2 regions of the Variovorax sp. UC122_21 genome follow, and region 2 is predicted to be linked to the other one. Evidence: riboswitches for the same ligand, from Rfam matches in the RefSeq annotation. Region 2 holds a riboswitch; the other holds the start of a gene.

Region 1 (8,802 bases), on a different replicon from region 2:
TGCACAGCGCGAGCGCGGCCACCGCGACGCATGTCTTCCGCGTCACCGCCATCGGCTACGGACCGCGCGAGGAGACGCGCGTGCTGCTGCAGACCACGCTGGCCAAGCCGTCGGCGAGTCCCGGCTGTGCCGGCGCTTCCTCTTCGTCCTCCTGATCGGACTGCCATGCCCTTGCTTCGAACATTCATCGTGTGCATCGCCGTGGTTTTCTGCATGACGTGGAAGGGCCCGGCATGGGCCGGTGCGTCCTCCGCGATGCCGCCCGACGCGCTGCTGACCGACGTGCCGCTCCATGCGCTGGCCGGCCAGCCCGAGCCCAACGTCGTGATCGACCTGGCGATCCAGGCCTCGAACGCGGGACCGGCGTACCTCGGCGACTTCGAGCCCACCAAGGTCCACGGCGGCTACTGGGATGCGAAGGGCTGCTACGACTACCTGCGCGTCGACGGCTATTTCCGCCGCACGGCAACCGCCACCACGCTTGCCGGCGGCGAGATCGTCTGCGAAGACCAATGGAGCGGCAATCTGCTGAACTGGGCCACGGCGTCGCCGCTCGACCATCTGCGCATGGCGCTGACCGGCGGCGACCGCGTGGTGGACACGCCCGAGCGGACCGTGCTGCAGCGCGCGACCTGGCCGGTGGATGCCGGCCTCGAGCTTCCCGTGAAGACCGTGCGCGGGCATCTCGAGTGGCTGGTTCCGCGCGGCAGGCTTCGCGCGGGCGGTGCGCTGCGCATCCGCAACTGCGGGGAGCGGCTGGTCGTCGATACGGACATGCGCGCCGACGCCGACCGTGGCTGCGCCTCGGCGGCCGGCGCCGATCTCCACTTCGCGCGCGTCGAGGTCTGCACCGCCGACGAGGCCGTCGCGCGCCGCGATCTGTGCGCCGCCCATCCCAGCGGGCATCACAAACCCGTGGGCGCCTTGCAGATCCATGCGGGCGACGCGCGTTTCGCCGTGTTCGGCGGCGATGCCGTGCGCCTCGGCGGCTTGCCGCGCGAAGCGATGAAGTCCATCGGGCCGGAGAAGACCGATGCCCGCTTCGATCGGGTCGCGAACCCGCGGGCCGAGTGGGATGCGCGCACGGGCGTGTTCCATGACGGCGGCGCGGGCACCGCGCAGGGCATCGTCCTGGCGGTCAATCGCTTCGGACGTTCGGGCGCATACGCGCGCTTCGGCGCCGCGGGCGAGCTGTTCCACGAATCGCTGCGCTACCTGCAGGGCAGACCGTCGACGGCAGCCGATCCGGTGCTTGGCAACTGCCAGCGCCAGCACGTCCTGAGCATCGGCGGCCTCGACGCCCGCGAGGAGCGTCCATGGCCGGGCGCGGCCTTCGAGCCCGGCGTCGCGCACGGGGCTCGCCTTGTCGCTGCGTTCGAGCATGGAGACGCCGCCGCGGCCCCTGGCTCCTTCGCCATGGCGGGACTCGCCTACTGGGCGCGCACCCAGCGGGTCCGCAGCGACCACCCCGACCTGCGCGTCCAGACCTTCGCGATCGACCTCGATGCCGGCCGCGGCGCGTCGGTGGGCAAGCGCGAGCGCGGCAGCGCGCTCTACCTGGCCGCGAAGTACGGCGGATTCGTGGACCGCAACGGCGATGGCGATCCGTTCCGAACCGCCGCGCTGTTCGGTGCCCCGGACACGGCGGGCAGGTCGGCATGGTTCGGCAACGCCGAATGGGCGGAGGGGCTCGACAGCGACGGGCAGCCGATGCCGGCCAACTACGTCCTGGCCAGCGATGCGCGATCGACGGCGCAGGCGTTGCGCGGCGTGCTGCGCCGTGCCACCGCGCCGCCGCTGGGCGCGAATGCCACGGCCGCGATCTCCTCGGACACGGTGGGCGCGGCCGGCGCGAGCGTCTATCGCTCGCGTTCCGACAGCCGGCGCTGGTCCGGCACCCTGCAGGCGTTTCGCCTGTTCGTGGACCCGGAGACCGGCGCCTTGCGCGTGGCCGACGAGCCGTCGTGGGACGCGGGTGCCTTGCTCGATGCGCGCATGGAGCAGCCCGGTGCAGCGGCGTCGCGGAAGATCTTCACGCTGTCGAGCGCCGGCCTCGGCATCCCCTTCGAATGGGAGGCGCTCGACGAGCCGTTGCGGCGCTCGCTGCGCGCGGACCCCGATCCGGCGGCCGAGCCTGCGTCGGCGGCATCGGTCGATGTCCTGGCCCGCGACCGCCTGAACTACCTGCGCGGCGAGCGCCGCAACGAGGCCTCGTTCGCGGGCGGCCGCTTGCGCGTGCGCGACTCGGTGATGGGCGACATCGCGCATGCGGCGCCGCTGTACGTCGGCGCGCCCGATGCCGCCTTGCGCGAGGCGGGCTACCCGGCGTTCCTCGATGCACACCGCCAGCGCGAGAGAGTCGTCTATCAGGGCGCCAACGACGGCATGCTGCATGCCTTCTCGGCGCGCACGGGCGAGGAGCTGTTCGGCTATGTCCCGCGCCTGGTGTTTCCCGCGCTGGGCCAGCTGGCGCAGGCCGGTGGCGCGCACCGTGCCTACGTCGATGGCACGCCCACGGTGGCCGAGGCACGCATGGCCAGCGGCAAGTGGAAGAGCGTGCTGGTCTCCGGCCTCGGCGCGGGCGCGGCCGGTGTCTTCGCGCTCGATGTCAGCGACCCGCGCGCCTTCTCGGCCGACAAGGTGCTGTGGGAATTCGGCAGCGCCGACGACCCCGACATGGGCCACCTGATGCAGCCGCCGCGCATCCTGAAGTTCCGTACCAGGGCGGCGACCGCGGGCCGCCCGGCCACCCATGCCTGGTTCGCGGTCGTGCCCTCGGGCTTCAACAACCGCAATGCCGACAAGCGTGCCGCGCTGTTCCTGCTGTCGCTCGACAAGCCGGCCGGCACGCCGTGGCGGCGCGGCGTCGACTATCACAAGATCCTGCTGCCCCGGCCCGCCGATGCCAGCTTGCTCAATGCGCTCGCGAGCGCACCGGGCGACCATGCGGCCGACGACGGAACGGTCCGCTGGCTCTATGCGGGCGATACCCAGGGCCATCTCTGGAAGTTCGACTTCGAGCGCGATGCGCCGTGGAGCGAAGCCAACGCACTGGGCTTCGGCGGGGCGCCGCTGATGGTCGCGATGGATGGCGGCGCGGGCAGCCGGCGCCAGCCGATCACGGTGCCGCCGGAGGTGGGGCTCGGGCCCGGCGGCGGCAGCGTCGTGCTATTCGGCACCGGCCAGTTCATCGAGCCGGCGGACCTCGGTGCCGCGCGCCGCGGCCTCCAGACCGTGTATGCGGTGCAGGACACGGGCACGCCGATCCGCGCCGGCGAGGCGCGCACCCAGTTGATGGCGCGGCAGGCGCGATCCGTCGAGGGCGGGCTGACGGTCATCGAAGGCCCGTCCTTCGTCTACGGCGCCTTCGATCGCACGACGACACGGCGGCGTGGCTGGTACCTCGACCTGCCGGCCTCGCGCGAGCAGGGCGAGCGGCAGGTCGAGCGCTCCGTGCTGGCCGACGGCCGCCTGTTCTTCAACACGCTGATCCCGCCGCAGGCGGCCTGCGGCGAAGGCGGTGGCCGCAGTTGCGCCGTCGACGCGATGACCGGGCTGTCGATGGGCGGCACCTGCGTGCCTTCGGAGGCGGGGCTGCCGGGCGCGCCCTTCGTGGTCCAGCAGGGCGACGCCGCCTACGGTGCCGCCGATCCGACGGGGCGGCGCGCCGAGACCCGGCGGCTCGCGGTCCTCAGTCCCGGCACGCTGATGAAGGGCAAGGCGGTGTCGCTCACCCGGCCGCTCGAAGACGCCACGGTCTCGCGCCGCGCCGGCCGTCTCAGCTGGCGGCAGGTGCCGGATCCGCAAGGGAGGCGGCCATGACCGCCCGCCACGGCCAGCGAGCGGGCGCGGCCCTCGGCTGGAGCCTGATCGAAGTGCTGATCGCGCTCGCGATCATCGCCATCCTCGCGGCCATTGCCTTTCCCTCGTACGTCGATGCGGTGCACCGCGGCTGGCGCGCCGAGGCGCGCTCGGCGCTGCTCGCGCAGATGCAGCAGCAGGAGCGCCATTTCACCGTCGATGGCCGCTACCGGCGCTACGAGGGCGATTCCGCCGAGAGCGGGCAGGGCGGCAAGTACCTCGTGCGCAGCGAGCATTGCGACGGCCAGCGCAGCCTCGACGACTGTCTGCGGCTTTCCGCGCGGCTCAAGCCCGGCTTCTCGGACCCGCCGGTCGGCAACCTGTGGCTGGACAGCACGGGCGGACGCGGCTGCGATGGCGCGCAGCGGGCGCGGTGCTGGCAATGAAGCGATCCGGCAGGGCGCGCGGGCTCACGCTGATCGAGCTGCTGACCGTGATCGCCATCGTCGCCATCCTGGCCGCCGTGGGCGTGCCGGGTTTTCGCGCGTTGCTGCTGCATCAGCGGCTGGCAGCCGCGTCGCAGGCCTTCATGAGCGCGCTCGCGATGGCGCGGATCGAGGCGATCCGGCGCGGCGAGCCGGTCGGCGTGCTGCCCGAAGGCGGCGCGGGCTGGGACGGGGGCTGGGCGATCGTCGTCGATCCCGGCGGCGAAGGCGCGCCACGCGTGCTGCGCCGCTTCGACCAGCTCCCGCCGGGCGTCGCCATCGACAAGGAACTGGGCGACGGGCTGGCGCAAGGCGTGCACTACGACGGCAACGGCTTCTCGCGGCGCCTGCGCAATGCCGGTTTCGGCGCGGGCTGCGTCGCGTTCAGGGCCGAGACGGGGCGGCGCGCGGCCATCGTCCTCTCGGCGTCGGGGCGGCCTCGAAGTTGCGACCCCGATCGGAAGGGGGAATGCGGAACGGGGGTGTGCGGAAAGGGCGGCGAGTAGCAGCCGGCAGCGGCGGGTAGCGCCCGCCACTCAGATGTCGCGCAGCAGTTGCCTGAACTCGTCCACGTCCTCGAAGCTGCGGTAGACCGAGGCGAAGCGCACGTAGGCCACCTTGTCGAGCTTCTTGAGCTCGCGCATCACGAGTTCGCCGACCTTGGTCGACTCGATCTCGCGCAGGCCGCTGGCGAGCAGCTTCTGTTCGATGCGCAGCAGCGCGTTGTCGATCTGCTCGATGCTCACCGGGCGCTTGCGCAGCGCCAGCATCATCGAGGCACGGACCTTGGTCGAGTCGAAGTCGGCGCGGCTGCCGTCCTTCTTCACCACGACCGGGAAATTGACGTCGGGGCGCTCGTAGGTGGTGAAGCGCTTGTCGCAGGCACCGCACTGGCGGCGCCTGCGCACGAAGTCGGCGTCTTCCGAAACGCGGGTCTCCACGACCTGCGTTTCGAGATGACCGCAAAAAGGGCATTTCATGCGGTCAGGGCTTCTTCTTCGGGCTCAGCGGTAGACCGGGAAGCGGCTGGTCAGCGCGTGGACCTTGGCGCGCACGGCGTCGATGTTCGCGGCATCGCGCGGGTTCTCGAGCACGTCGGCGATCAGGTTCGCGGTGATGCGCGCCTCTTCGTCCTTGAAGCCGCGCGTGGTCATGGCCGGCGTGCCGACACGCACGCCGCTGGTCACCATCGGCTTCTCGGGGTCGTTGGGGATCGCGTTCTTGTTGATGGTCATGTGGGCGCTGCCCAGCACGGCCTCGGCTTCCTTGCCGGTGATGCCCTTGGCGCGCAGGTCGACCAGCATCACGTGGCTTTCGGTGCGTCCGCTCACGATGCGCAGGCCGCGCTGCGTGAGGGTTTCGGCCACGATCTGGGCGTTCTTGACCACCTGTTGCTGGTAGGACTTGAACTCGGGCGACAGCGCTTCCTTGAAGGCCACCGCCTTGGCGGCGATCACGTGCATCAGCGGGCCGCCTTGCAGGCCGGGGAAGATCGCGCTGTTGATCGCCTTCTCGTGCTGCGACTTCATCAGGATGATGCCGCCGCGCGGGCCGCGCAGGCTCTTGTGGGTGGTCGAGGTCACGATGTCGGCGTGCGGCACCGGGTTCGGGTAGACGCCCGCGGCCACCAGGCCGGCGTAGTGGGCGATGTCGACCATGAAGATCGCGCCGACGTCCTTGGCCACCTTGGCGAAGCGCTCGAAATCGATGCGCAGCGAGTAGGCCGAGGCGCCCGCGATGATCAGCTTGGGCTGGTGCTCGTGCGCCTTGCGTTCCATCGCGTCGTAGTCGATGGCTTCGTTGGCGTCCAGGCCGTAGCTCACCACGTTGAACCACTTGCCGCTCATGTTGAGGGGCATGCCGTGGGTCAGGTGGCCGCCTTCGGCCAGGCTCATGCCCATGATGGTGTCGCCGGGCTTGAGGAAGGCCAGCAGCACGGCCTCGTTGGCCGAGGCGCCGCAATGGGGCTGCACGTTGGCCGCTTCGGCGCCGAAGATCTGCTTCACGCGGTCGATGGCCAGCTGCTCGGCCACGTCGACGTGCTCGCAGCCGCCGTAGTAGCGCTTGCCCGGGTAGCCCTCGGCGTACTTGTTGGTGAGCTGCGAGCCCTGCGCGGCCATGACGGCCGGCGAGGCGTAGTTCTCGCTCGCGATCAACTCGATGTGGTGTTCCTGGCGCGCGTTTTCGGCCTGGATGGCAGCCCAGATTTCGGGATCGGTCTGTTCGACCAGATTGTTGCGTTGGTACATGGCAGTCCTTTGAAGACGAGGTCCTTGTTCTTCAACCAAACAAGGGCTGCCCAGGCGAACGGCTGATCGCCCGCGCGTCTGGAGCGACGTCGCGGGCGGTACGCTTCCCAGTGGTAGTCCACGTCAGCGCGGGCGCCTTGTCGGCACCGCGCCTATCGCCAGTCGCGTACCCGCTCGAGTGTAGCGGATCGGGCCGGCCCGGCGGCGGGCGAAAGGAGATTCAGGACACGGCCGACAGCAGCGCCACCTTCGGCGGCGTCGGGCCATTGGCCGGCTCGGTCGCCTCGTCGGGCTTGGCCGGGGCCACCACCGGCAGCGGCAGCGGCTGCGGGCGCAGCACCGGCGGCGTCGGCGCGAACGGCGAGGGCGCGCGGCCGCTGGCCACCTGCAGCAGGCGCTCGCGCTCGGCCATCACCTTGCCCGCATAGCCGCCGTCGTCCTCGAGGTTGGCCGCGCCCACGTAGTAGCGCAGGCCGCCTTCGAGCGACCCGGCGCGGGCGATGCATTCCTGCAGCACCTTCACGCCGACCCGCATGTTGGTCACGGGGTCGAAGGCGGTCAGCGTGCCGCCGGCCGGTTCGTACTTGTCGCCGTGCACGCGGGTCATGACCTGCATCAGCCCCTGCGCGCCGACCTGGCTCTGCGCGAACGGGTTGAAGCTGGACTCGACCGCCATGATCGCGAGGATCAGCGTCGGGTCGAGCTTGGTGTGCTTGCCGATGTTGTAGGCCTCGGCCACGAGCACGCTCAGCGGCTCGGCCGCGACGCGGTACTTCTTGCTGAGCCAGTAAGCCACGGCGGCCTGCTGCTTGGGCAGGTCGCCGGGGCTCGCGGCCGTCGTGCGCTCGATCGCGGTCGGCTCGAGGTCGGTGGCTTCGGGCGCGGGTTTGCGCGACTGCAGCCAGCCCATGAGCTGTTCCTCGCCTTGATGGCGCAGGTCGGGCCGCGCCACGAGGGCGAGGGCCGCGAACACGATGGCCAGGCCCAGCAGGGCGAAACCGTTGTGCGTGATTTCAAAAAAGCCGTCTGCCGCATCGGACACGAAGGTCCTCAGCCCGCGGGCCGTGGCATCAAACGCCTTGTTCATCGCTCTTCCTTTCTGTGCGGCACCTGTCGCAGCGCCGGGAAGGGCGGTGGGATGGAGGCAGCGGCGCTTGGATTGGTACCAATCAGGTTCCGCGCTGGAGGGATGAGGTGCGCGGCCGCCTGATCAAGCCGGGGGGAGTCGGCAGCGGATACAGGGTGGCTCCGTCGCGTCGGGCGTCCGGAGCAGGCGGGATTCTATCGTTGCTAAATACCCGGTCAAGCATAAGGAATTCCGTCTTAATTCTTAAAAGTGTCGAACAAATGTTTCAAACCGACCGCGGGGACCGCGTCTTTCTTAAGGGAAATCCCTTGCGATTTCGGGTTTGAAAAGCCGTGTCGGGCCGCCTAAGCTGAACGGGCCTGAGGTTTTCAGGTGCTTTCCGAAGCCAGGCGGTCGCGGTGCGAACCGGGGCCGGAACGGCGGAGGAACCACGGCGGCAATCTCTGCCGCCAGCACGACCGGAACCATCGACTTCCGGTCGAGCGAAACGATGGCAATGGGTCGTATGCCCGCCATCAAGCCCGGTGACATGACATTCGTCGCGTCGCCGGGCTTTCTTGCTTCTGGCATGCCACTTGTTTGGGGCACACTCGCGCGAATGAATGCTGCCGCCTCGATACAAAGCTTAAGAAAGAACAAATGGGTGCGACGCGGGATCGTGGCACTGCTCGTGCTTCTCGGCCTCTGGGTCCTGGCCTGGCTGGCGGTGCCGCCGATCGCCAAGAGCCAGCTGCAGAAGATCGCCAGCGAGAAGCTGGGCCGCCAGGTCACCGTGGAGCGCATCGGCTTCAAGCCCTGGACCCTCGAGCTCACGCTCAACAACCTGCGCATCGCCACCGCCGACGGCAAGGGCAACCAGGTCGTGGTGCGGCGCATCTATGCCGATGCCGAGCTGCAGTCGATGTTCCGGCTCGCGCCCGTGATCGACGCGGTGACGGTGGAAGCGCCGGCCATCCTGCTGACCCACCAGGCCGACGGCAAGTACGACATCGACGACATCCTCGCCAGGCTGGCCTCCGGCCCGCCGCCCGACCCCAAGGCCGAGCCCGCGCGCTTCGCCATCTACAACATCGCGATCACCGAGGGCGCGGTCGATTTCGACGACCAGACCGTCAAGCGCCGCCATGAACTGCGCGACTTCGTGCTCAAGGTGCCGTTCCTCAGCAACCTGGCCTCGCAA
Region 2 (8,802 bases):
GGCGCGTGTCCGTCAGCAACTTCAAGGGCATGGACTCCACGACGGGCGATCGGAGGTTCAGCATCCGGCTCCAGTGCCAGGCGAATCCGAACCTGCAGAAATGGGTCGACCTGCGCATGGACGCGACCCAGGACCCGTCGAACCGGCAGGGAGTGCTGAGGATCACGCAGCACGGCGCGGGCACCGCGACGGGCGTGGGCATCCAGCTCCTGGGTGGCGATGCCCAACCGGTGCGCTTCGGCGAGGGCATGCAGGTCGGACCGATGAAGAACGGCAGCTACGACGTGCCCTACACGGCCCGCTACTACCAGACCGCCGCGAGGATGCGGCCGGGGCGCGCCGACGGCACCGCGACCTTCACGCTCCAATACCGCTGAGATCGCCGGCGTTCTTCGCACGGGCAGCGCGCCTTCGGGGGGCGTCTGCCCGCGCGCCGATTTCGCGCTGACGGCGGCGGCGATGCAGCGGCGCCCCGGGCGCTACGAAGTGAACGTCGAGCCCAGCACGACCAGGCGATAGCCGATCCCGTAGATCGTGAGCAGCTGAACTCCCCTGCGCGGCCCGAGTTCGAGCTTCTTGCGCAGGCGGGTCATGTGCACGTCGAGCACGCGCGAGCCGGGATTGGCGAGCCGATCGAAAAGCCGGGTCTCGATCTCTTCGCGGGTGATGACCTTGCCGAGGTTCTCGAACAGGATGAGCGCGATGTCGAACTCGCGCGGCTGCAGGCGAACCTCCTCGCCATCGACCATCACGATGCGCCGCAATCGCTTGAAGTAGTAGCCGCCGCAGACCAGGTCCTCCTCGGCCGGCAGATCGACCGGCGCCAGCTTTCGCGATTGCAGCAGCTGCAGTCGCATCGACAGCTCCGCGCCATTGACGGGCGCGGTGACGAACTCGACGCGTTCGCTGTTCAGCGGTTCGTCGTTGAAGGTGGAGGCCACGTTCATCGCGTCGCGCGATATGACGACCAGGACCGGCAGCTTCACAACGCCGCGCAAGCTGGCCCAGCGCCGCTGGTTCCATGCCTTGTCCGCGCACGCGACCAGGGCATCGTAGCGACGCCCCAGGGAGATCGAATCCCACAGGGCCTGCACCGAATCGAAGGCGGCCGAGGTGAAACCCTGCGAATCCAGCGCGGTGCGCAAGGGACCGCGCTCGTGCTCGTCGCCGAAGATCAAGGCCAGGGAGGAAATGGATTGGAACGCCGACGGATTCGTGTTCTTGCTCGACGTCATGGCGCCCGGCCCTCCACGGTTCGCGTGGAGCGCTCGCCACGTGCGCTCGGCAGGTCGGCGGGCCCGCGACATGCGTCCTCACCTGGTCTTGCTGCTGATTCCCTCATCCCCTGCCCCGGCGGCTTCGGCCGCTTTGTATGTTTATGAAAAATGAAATTTAAAAATGAGTGCGAATACTCATTTCCATCGCAATGCATTATCAATCTTGAGTCTGGACGGGGTGAGCTCCGGATAAGGATTTTGTGGATTTCTTGGGATTATGAACTATATAAGTGACGGATATGAGGGAAATTATATTCTTTCAAAAGCTAATTTGCTGAATCTATATTAACAATTGCGAGCGTACGAATGCATGTGAAATTAAGGGGTTTATTTAAATTTTGCTCTGATTCTCGCGAGGAGCATTTGCAAATGCTTCGAGTTGAGAATGAGTTGATAACTTGTTGGAATCGACCGCCGGTCTCGAGACCCATGACGCGCGGCCTGTCGCGTCTTGCGTCGATTGGCTGAGTTGCCGCACGCCGCCACGCCAGCCAGTCCGCGCAAGCGCCGCCCCGCCCGGCGCGCATAGCCTGCGCATCCCGCGATCGGAGATCGCGTCTCCGGAGCGTGCATGCCTTCCCTCAAATCCAAGACCCTTTTCGTCACCGGCGCGAGCCGCGGCATCGGCAAGGCCATCGCGCTGCGGGCCGCGCGCGACGGCGCCAACATCGTGGTCGCGGCCAAGACGGCGACGGCCGATCCACGCCTGCCGGGCACCATCCACAGCGCCGCCGAGGAGATCGTCGCGGCCGGCGGCCAGGCGCTCGCGGTGGTGGTCGACGTGCGCGACGAGACCCAGGTCCGCGCCGCCGTCGATGCCGCCGTGGCGCGCTTCGGCGGCATCGACATCCTGGTCAACAACGCCAGCGCGATCCACCTCGAGACGGTGGAGCGCACGCCGATGAAGCGCTACGACCTGATGTTCGAGATCAATGCGCGCGGCAGCTACCTCTGCGCGCAGGCCTGCCTGCCGCACCTCGAGAAGGCGGCCAATCCGCACATCCTGACGCTGTCGCCGCCGCTGGACCTGAACCCCAAGTGGTTCGCGCGCCATGCGGCCTACACCACCTCGAAGTACGCGATGAGCATGCTGAGCCGCGGCCTGGCCGAGGAACTGCGCGAACGCGGCATCGCGAGCAACTCGCTGTGGCCGCGCACCGTGATCGCCACCAGCGCGCTGCGCATCGCGGCGCCGGAGGTGGCGGGCCAGGCGCGCGTGCCGGCCGTCATGGCCGATGCCGCCTGGCACATCCTGACCCGGCCGAGCCGCGAGCTCACGGGCCAGCTGCTGCTCGACGAGCAGGTGCTGCGCGAGGCCGGTATCACCGACTTCGGGCCCTACCTCGTGACGCCGGGCGTCGAGCCGCTGATCGACTTCTTCGTGGAACCGTGACCCCCTCTTCGCTTCGCCCCCTTCAGGAGACCCTCGCATGCAGACCATCGACCCCGAACGCGCGGCCATCGCGCGCGTGTCCCTCGCCGACATCGTGCGCCGCGGCGCCCGCCGCCATCCCGACAAGACCGCCGTGATCCAGGGCGAGCGGCGCATCGGCTTCGCCGAACTCGACGCGGGCAGCGAGCGCGTCGGCGAGGCGCTGCGCGACCAGGGGTTCACGGGCCACCGCATCGCGACCCTGTGCCTCAACTCGATCGAGCACCTGAGCGCGATCCAGGCCATCCACAAGTCCGGCAATGTCTGGGTGCCGGTCAACGTGCAGCTCGATGCGGCCGCTATCGAGCATGTGCTGAGCCATGCCGAGGTCGGCGCCGTCTTCATCGATGCGCCGCTGCTCGCCGTGCCGGCGCTGCGCGCGCTGATCGAGCGCCTGGGCCTGCTGACGGTGGTGATCGGCGGCACGCAACCCGCCCCGGAGGGCACCCTGCCCTTCGACGCACTGGCCTCGCGCGCGCCCGCCCAGCCGCTGGGCGCGCCGGGCGGCGACGACGAGCTCGCGCTGATCATGTACACCAGCGGCACCACCGGCAAGCAGAAGGGCGTGATGCATTCGCACCGCTCGGTGCACGGCGCGCTGCTGAGCTGCGCGCAGAGCTTCGAGGCCACCGAACACGACGTGGTCGGCTCGGTGCTGCCGCTGTTCCATTGCGCGCAGCACACCATCAGCATGGGCGCGCTGCTGACCGGCGCCACGATCTGGCTGGCCAGCGGCTTCGATCCCGCGGCCATGCTGGCGGCGATCGAGCGCGAGCGCATCAGCTGGCTGTCGTGCCTGCCGATGATGTACGACGCGCTGATGAAGCATCCGCAGCGCCCCGCCACCGATCTGTCGTCGCTGCGCCTGTGCATGTACGGCCTGGCGCCGATACCGAAGAACCTGCTCGCGCAGATCCGCAGCGACATGTGCGCCGACGTGCGCCTGGGCACCGGCCAGACCGAGATGTACCCGCCGACCATGGTCTACCGCGCGAGCGACCATCCCGGCAAGGACGGCAACTGCTGGGGCATGTCGGTGGCGGGCGTGGAAACCGCGGTGATGGACGACGACGGCCGGCTGCTCGGGCCGGGCGAGATCGGCGAGATCGTCCATCGCGGCCCCAACGTCTTCCTCGGCTACATCAAGGACCCCGAGGCCACGGCCGCGGCGCGCCGCTTCGGCTGGCACCACACGGGCGACATCGGCATGTTCGAGGCCGACGGGCAGATGCTGTTCCTCGACCGCAAGAAGGACATGATCAAGTCCGGCGGCGAGAACGTCTCGAGCATCAAGCTCGAGGCGGTGCTGCTGGCCCATCCCGCGGTGGGCGCCGCGGCCGTGGTCGGCCTGCCGCATCCGCACTGGGGCGAGGCGGTCGCGGCCTTCGTGGTGCGGCGCCCCGCCGCCGAAGCCTGCGGCGAGGACGAGCTGCTGGCCTTCTGCCGCGAGCGCCTGGGCCGCTTCGAGGTGCCGAAGTCGATCCGCTTCGTCGACGCGCTGCCGATGACGCCGACGGGCAAGGTGCAGAAGTTCCAGCTGCGCAGCGGGCACCTGGAGCTGTTCGCGCCGGACGCCGTGCTTCGCTAAGATCGAGCCGCCGCGCAACTGGCGAACGGATGGAGCACCATCGGGGAGCGCGGCCATCGTCACGCCGATCGCCTGGGCATGTCAGTCGTCTTTTCAGGAGTTCCGACGATGAGTGTCCGCATGCCCGCCCCGTACCGGCGCATCCCTTCCCGTCCACGGCTTTCGCCCTTCCGCCTGGGAGGTGCGCGATGACCGCCCCGACGCCCTGCATCCTGCTCGACGGCAAGTCGGTCGCCACCGCGAACGAGGAGGCGCTGCGACAGCGGGTCTTCGCACTGAAGGCGAGGACCGGCGAACGCACCCCCATCCTCGCCACCCTCCTGGTCGGCGACGATCCCTCGTCCGCGACCTACGTCCGGATGAAGGGCAATGCCTGCCGCCGCGTCGGCATGGACTCGCGCGTCGTGACGCTCGATGCGCGCGCGACCACCGCGGACGTGCTGCGCGAGATCGATGCACTGAACGCCGACGAACAGGTGCATGGCATCCTGCTGCAGCATCCCGTTCCCGCGCAGGTGGACGAGCGGCAGTGCTTCGACCGCATCGCGATCCGCAAGGACGTGGACGGCGTCACCAGCCACGGCTTCGGCCGGATGGCATTGGGCCAGCCCGCCTTCGGCTCGGCGACGCCCGCGGGCATCATGCGGCTGCTCGCGCACTACGGCATCGGCCTCGCCGGCAAGCGCGCGGTGGTGGTCGGCCGCAGCCCGATCCTCGGCAAGCCGCTGGCGATGATGCTGCTGAACGCCGATGCGACGGTGACCGTGTGCCACTCGAAGACCGCGAACCTCGCCGACGAGGTGCGGCGCGCCGAGGTCATCGTCGGCGCCGTCGGCCGGCCGCGCTTCATCCGGGTCGACTGGATCCGCGACGGCGCCATCGTCATCGATGCCGGCTACCACGAGGGTGGCATCGGCGACATCGAGACCGAGGGACTGTTCGAGCGCTGCGCGGCGCTCACGCCAGTGCCGGGCGGCGTGGGGCCGATGACGATCTCGACGCTGATCTCGCAGACGCTGGAGGCGGCGGAGCGTGCAGCCTAGCCGTGCCGCTCGCCGCGCTCGTCCTGCTCTCCGCGAATGATCTGGTGCAGCGTGCGCAACAGCACCTCCGGCTGCACCGGCTTGAACATCACGACCAGCCCGCTGGCATAGGCCGCGCGCACGCGCTCGGGATCGGTATCGCCCGTGACCAGGATCGTGGGCACGCGGCGGCCGGCGAGTCGGCGCAGTTCCTCGGTCGCCTCGATGCCGTCCTGCGGATCGGCGAGCCGGAAGTCGATGAGGAAGGCGTCGAAGCCGTCGGGCGTGGCGCGCACCTGCGAGCTGGCATCGGCGAGGCGGCAGGTGATCTCGATGCGCTCGCAGTAGGGCGCGAGCCACATGCGCACCGCCTCGCCCACCGGCTGCTCGTCGTCGAGCAGCAGCACGCGCGGCGGCACCAGCGGCAGCTCGGTGGTATCGGCCTGCGCGGTATCGGGCACGGCCGCGGGCGCGGCGGGCAAGGCGCTGGGCACGGGCGGGCGGCGCGGCAGGTCGACCCAGAACACGCTGCCGCGGCCGAGCCGCGAGCGCACGCCGATATCGCCGCCGAGCAGGTCCACCAGCCGCTTGACGATCGCCAGCCCGATGCCCAGGCCACGCGCGACGTCGCGCTGCGGGTTGTCGACCTGGTAGAACTCGTCGAACACATGGGGCAGGTGCTCGGGCGCGATGCCCAGGCCGGTGTCCCATACGGCCAGCCGCAGGCGGTCGCCGCGAGGCCGCGCGCTCACGAGGATGCCGCCCTGGCGCGTGTACTTGAGCGCGTTGTCGACGAAGTTGGTCAGCACGCGCAGCAGCAGGTCGCCATCGGTCTGCAGCCATTCGGGCGCGGTGTGGAAGCGCAGCGCGAGGCCCGCCTGCTGGGTGCGCGGCTCGAAGATCTGCGACAGCCGCAGGAACAGCGGGTCCACCGCCATCCGCACCGGCTGCGGCACCACCGTGCCCGCGTCGATCTTCGAGATGTCGAGCATCGCGTTGAGCAGGCCGCTCACCGCGTCGGTGGCCTGCACCACGCGGCTGGCCACGGGGGCCAGCGGATGGTCGGCGAGGTCGCGCTCCAGCGAGCGCGAGAACAGCGCCAGCGCATGCACCGGCTGGCGCAGGTCGTGGCTGGCCGAGGCGAAGAAGCGGCTGCGCTCGCGGTTGAGCCGCTGCAGTTCGAAGGACTGGCGCAGCAGCTGCTCGCTCAGCAGTTCCTTGTCGATCTGGTCCGACAGGCTGCGCCGGATCAGCTGGTGCTGCGACAGCGCATAGCGCGCCATCGAGCCGCCGAACAGCAGGCCGACCACGCAGGTGAACCAGCCATCGGTGCCGCCCATCCAGGCGAAGCGCGTGACCACCCCCAGCGTGAGCGGAATCGTGACCACGGGCACCATCGCGCGCCAGGTGGCGATCACCGGCACCGAGCCCATGAGCACCGCGAACATGCCCAGCAGCAGGATCAGGATGCGCATCGGCGACTCGGTGCCCGGCGGCATCAGCGCCCAGGGCGCCAGCGTCCACATCGACATGTAGGCGCCCAGCGGCAGCATGAAGCGCCACGCGCCCTCGGGCTGACGCAGCGTGAACTCGGGCTCGGGGTAGAGGCGCGCGTTCCAGCGCATGAACACCAGCCGCAGGCACAGCAGCGTGCAGATCGCGACGCCCCACGCCAGCGCGCCGAAGCCGCGCGTCATCCAGAAGAACACGCCGGCCATCGCGATCGCCGAGGCCAGTGCCGTCAGCACCGTGGGCGGGCCCATCACGAACATGCGGCGCAGCAGGCGTTCGCGGACCAGTTGGGCGTGGGAATCGGCAGGCCCGGGCACGGGGCCCGACGGGGTGGAGGTGGCGCCGGGCGTACGCATGGGCGGCAGTGTAAGGGCCGTTCCAGCGCGTCCGGCCGCCGGAGGCGCGGTGCTCGCCCGACCCTTGCCGCTCCTCCATGAACGCAATCGAGGAAGCACGCCGGCTCATCACGGCCGAGCCGAACAGCGAGGCGTTCCTGACCCTGGCACGGATCGCCAGCCGACCTCAGTGCATCTCGGCCAGCGCCTCCTTGACGCCCTGTTCCTGCAATGGCGTGTCGCCGCCGTCGAGGTGCAGGGCCGCGTGCGGCGGTACCGGGGTTGCGCAGTCCTTGTGAATTACGCCATCCTTCATCACCAGTTGCACCTTGGCCGGGTCCGTCAGCAGCGACAGGTCTTGCAGCGGGTCACCGTCCACCAGGACGATGTCGGCGAGAAAGCCGGCCTTCAAGCGCCCCAGTTCGTCGGGCCGCAGCATGATCTGTCCGCCCAGCCGCGTCGCAGCCATCAGTGCCTCCTTGGGTGTCATGCCGATGTAGTCGACGAAGTACTGGAGGTCGTTGGCATTGGTGCCGTGCGGCATCCACGCGAATCCATAGTCGCCGCCCGGCAGGATGCGAATGCCGCGCTTGTGCATCTCGCGCAGCGACGCCGATGCGATCTCCAGTTCGCGCTTGTAGCCCATCTGCGTGGCGACCGCCTCCGTGATGCCGTACTCGGCCGCGTTGTAGGTCGTGCGAATGAGCCAGCCGATGCCCGGTGCGACGAAGTGCCGGTCCCTGGCCGCCTCGAGCATGTCAAGCGCTTCCGAATCGGCAAAGCTGGCGTGGTAGACCATCTCGATGCCGTGGCGCACGCACTGCTTGACCGACTCGCTGGAGCGCGCATGCGCGGCCATGCGCTTGCCATAGCGCTTGGCTTCCTGCGCCAGCATGGCGACCTCGTCTTCGGCGAACGGCGACATCTCCGCGGGCAGGCCGGCGATGTACTCACCCGACAGATTGATCTTCAGGTGGTCCACGCCGTACTTGATGAAGGTGCGGGCCGACTTGCGGATCTCCTCGGGACCGCTGCAGACACTGCCGAAACTGAGTTCTTCGAACTTCATGTGCGGCAGCGTGTTGTCGCCCAGCGCGCCGATGGTGGTGATCTCCTGGCTGCCGGCCAGGTAGCGCGGGCCGGGGAACTCGCCCGCGTCGATGGCGTTGCGCAAGACCACGTCCAGCCGCGGCTTGGCCGCTGCGGCGCCGATCGCGGAGGTCCACCCCATGTCGAGGTAGCGCTTGGCCACGCGCACGCACCAAAGCATGTGCTCCTCGGGCGGCATGAACTGGATGGCCGCGAGCGACGGCTGGTCGTTCCACGAGAAATGCGTGTGGGCCTCGGTCATGCCGGGCATGAGAAAGCGGCCTTTGCCGTCGATCACGCGCGCGTCATCGGTGCTCACCCGCTGGGGGAAGCGCGCGACTTCCACGATGCGCTTTCCCTCCACGAGAAGGTCGCCGGTGTAGGGGTCCTCGCCCGAGCCGTCGAAGATGCGAACGTTGGTGAATGCAATACGGGTCATCGTTGTCTCCTCCGGCATGCGCTGCCGGCCATGGGGTTGTGGAATGGCGCCTGGCGCCGTCTCAGCGCAGTGCCGCGTAGAAGGCTTCGATTTCTCGTGCGCAGCGCT

What was found. A riboswitch is a leader RNA that binds a small molecule or an ion and turns the genes downstream of it on or off. The one in region 2 is predicted to bind ZMP and ZTP.
Region 1: it holds a riboswitch for ZMP and ZTP, as region 2 does, so the genes downstream of both, glyA (serine hydroxymethyltransferase) here and ACHMXE_RS12135 (tetrahydrofolate dehydrogenase/cyclohydrolase catalytic domain-containing protein) in region 2, are expected to answer to the same signal.

Annotation. Positions count from the first base shown of each region.
Region 1 is NZ_CP172004.1:2,694,646-2,703,447, forward strand. Features, by position in the region: gene ACHMXE_RS25030 (PilX N-terminal domain-containing pilus assembly protein) at 1-155, shown strand, start outside; gene ACHMXE_RS25035 (pilus assembly protein) at 214-3,822, shown strand; gene ACHMXE_RS25040 (type IV pilin protein) at 3,819-4,247, shown strand; gene ACHMXE_RS25045 (GspH/FimT family pseudopilin) at 4,244-4,792, shown strand; gene nrdR (transcriptional regulator NrdR) at 4,823-5,266, opposite strand; gene glyA (serine hydroxymethyltransferase) at 5,291-6,535, opposite strand; ZMP/ZTP riboswitch at 6,577-6,711, opposite strand; gene ACHMXE_RS25060 (transglycosylase SLT domain-containing protein) at 6,756-7,622, opposite strand; gene ACHMXE_RS25065 (DUF748 domain-containing protein) at 8,221-8,802, shown strand, end outside.
Region 2 is NZ_CP172003.1:2,442,664-2,451,465, reverse strand. Features, by position in the region: gene ACHMXE_RS12155 (fimbrial protein) at 1-377, shown strand, start outside; gene ACHMXE_RS12150 (winged helix-turn-helix domain-containing protein) at 480-1,235, opposite strand; gene ACHMXE_RS12145 (SDR family oxidoreductase) at 1,849-2,670, shown strand; gene ACHMXE_RS12140 (class I adenylate-forming enzyme family protein) at 2,708-4,297, shown strand; ZMP/ZTP riboswitch at 4,302-4,382, shown strand; gene ACHMXE_RS12135 (tetrahydrofolate dehydrogenase/cyclohydrolase catalytic domain-containing protein) at 4,486-5,340, shown strand; gene ACHMXE_RS12130 (hybrid sensor histidine kinase/response regulator) at 5,337-7,187, opposite strand; gene ACHMXE_RS12125 (amidohydrolase family protein) at 7,354-8,694, opposite strand; gene ACHMXE_RS12120 (alpha/beta fold hydrolase) at 8,756-8,802, opposite strand, start outside.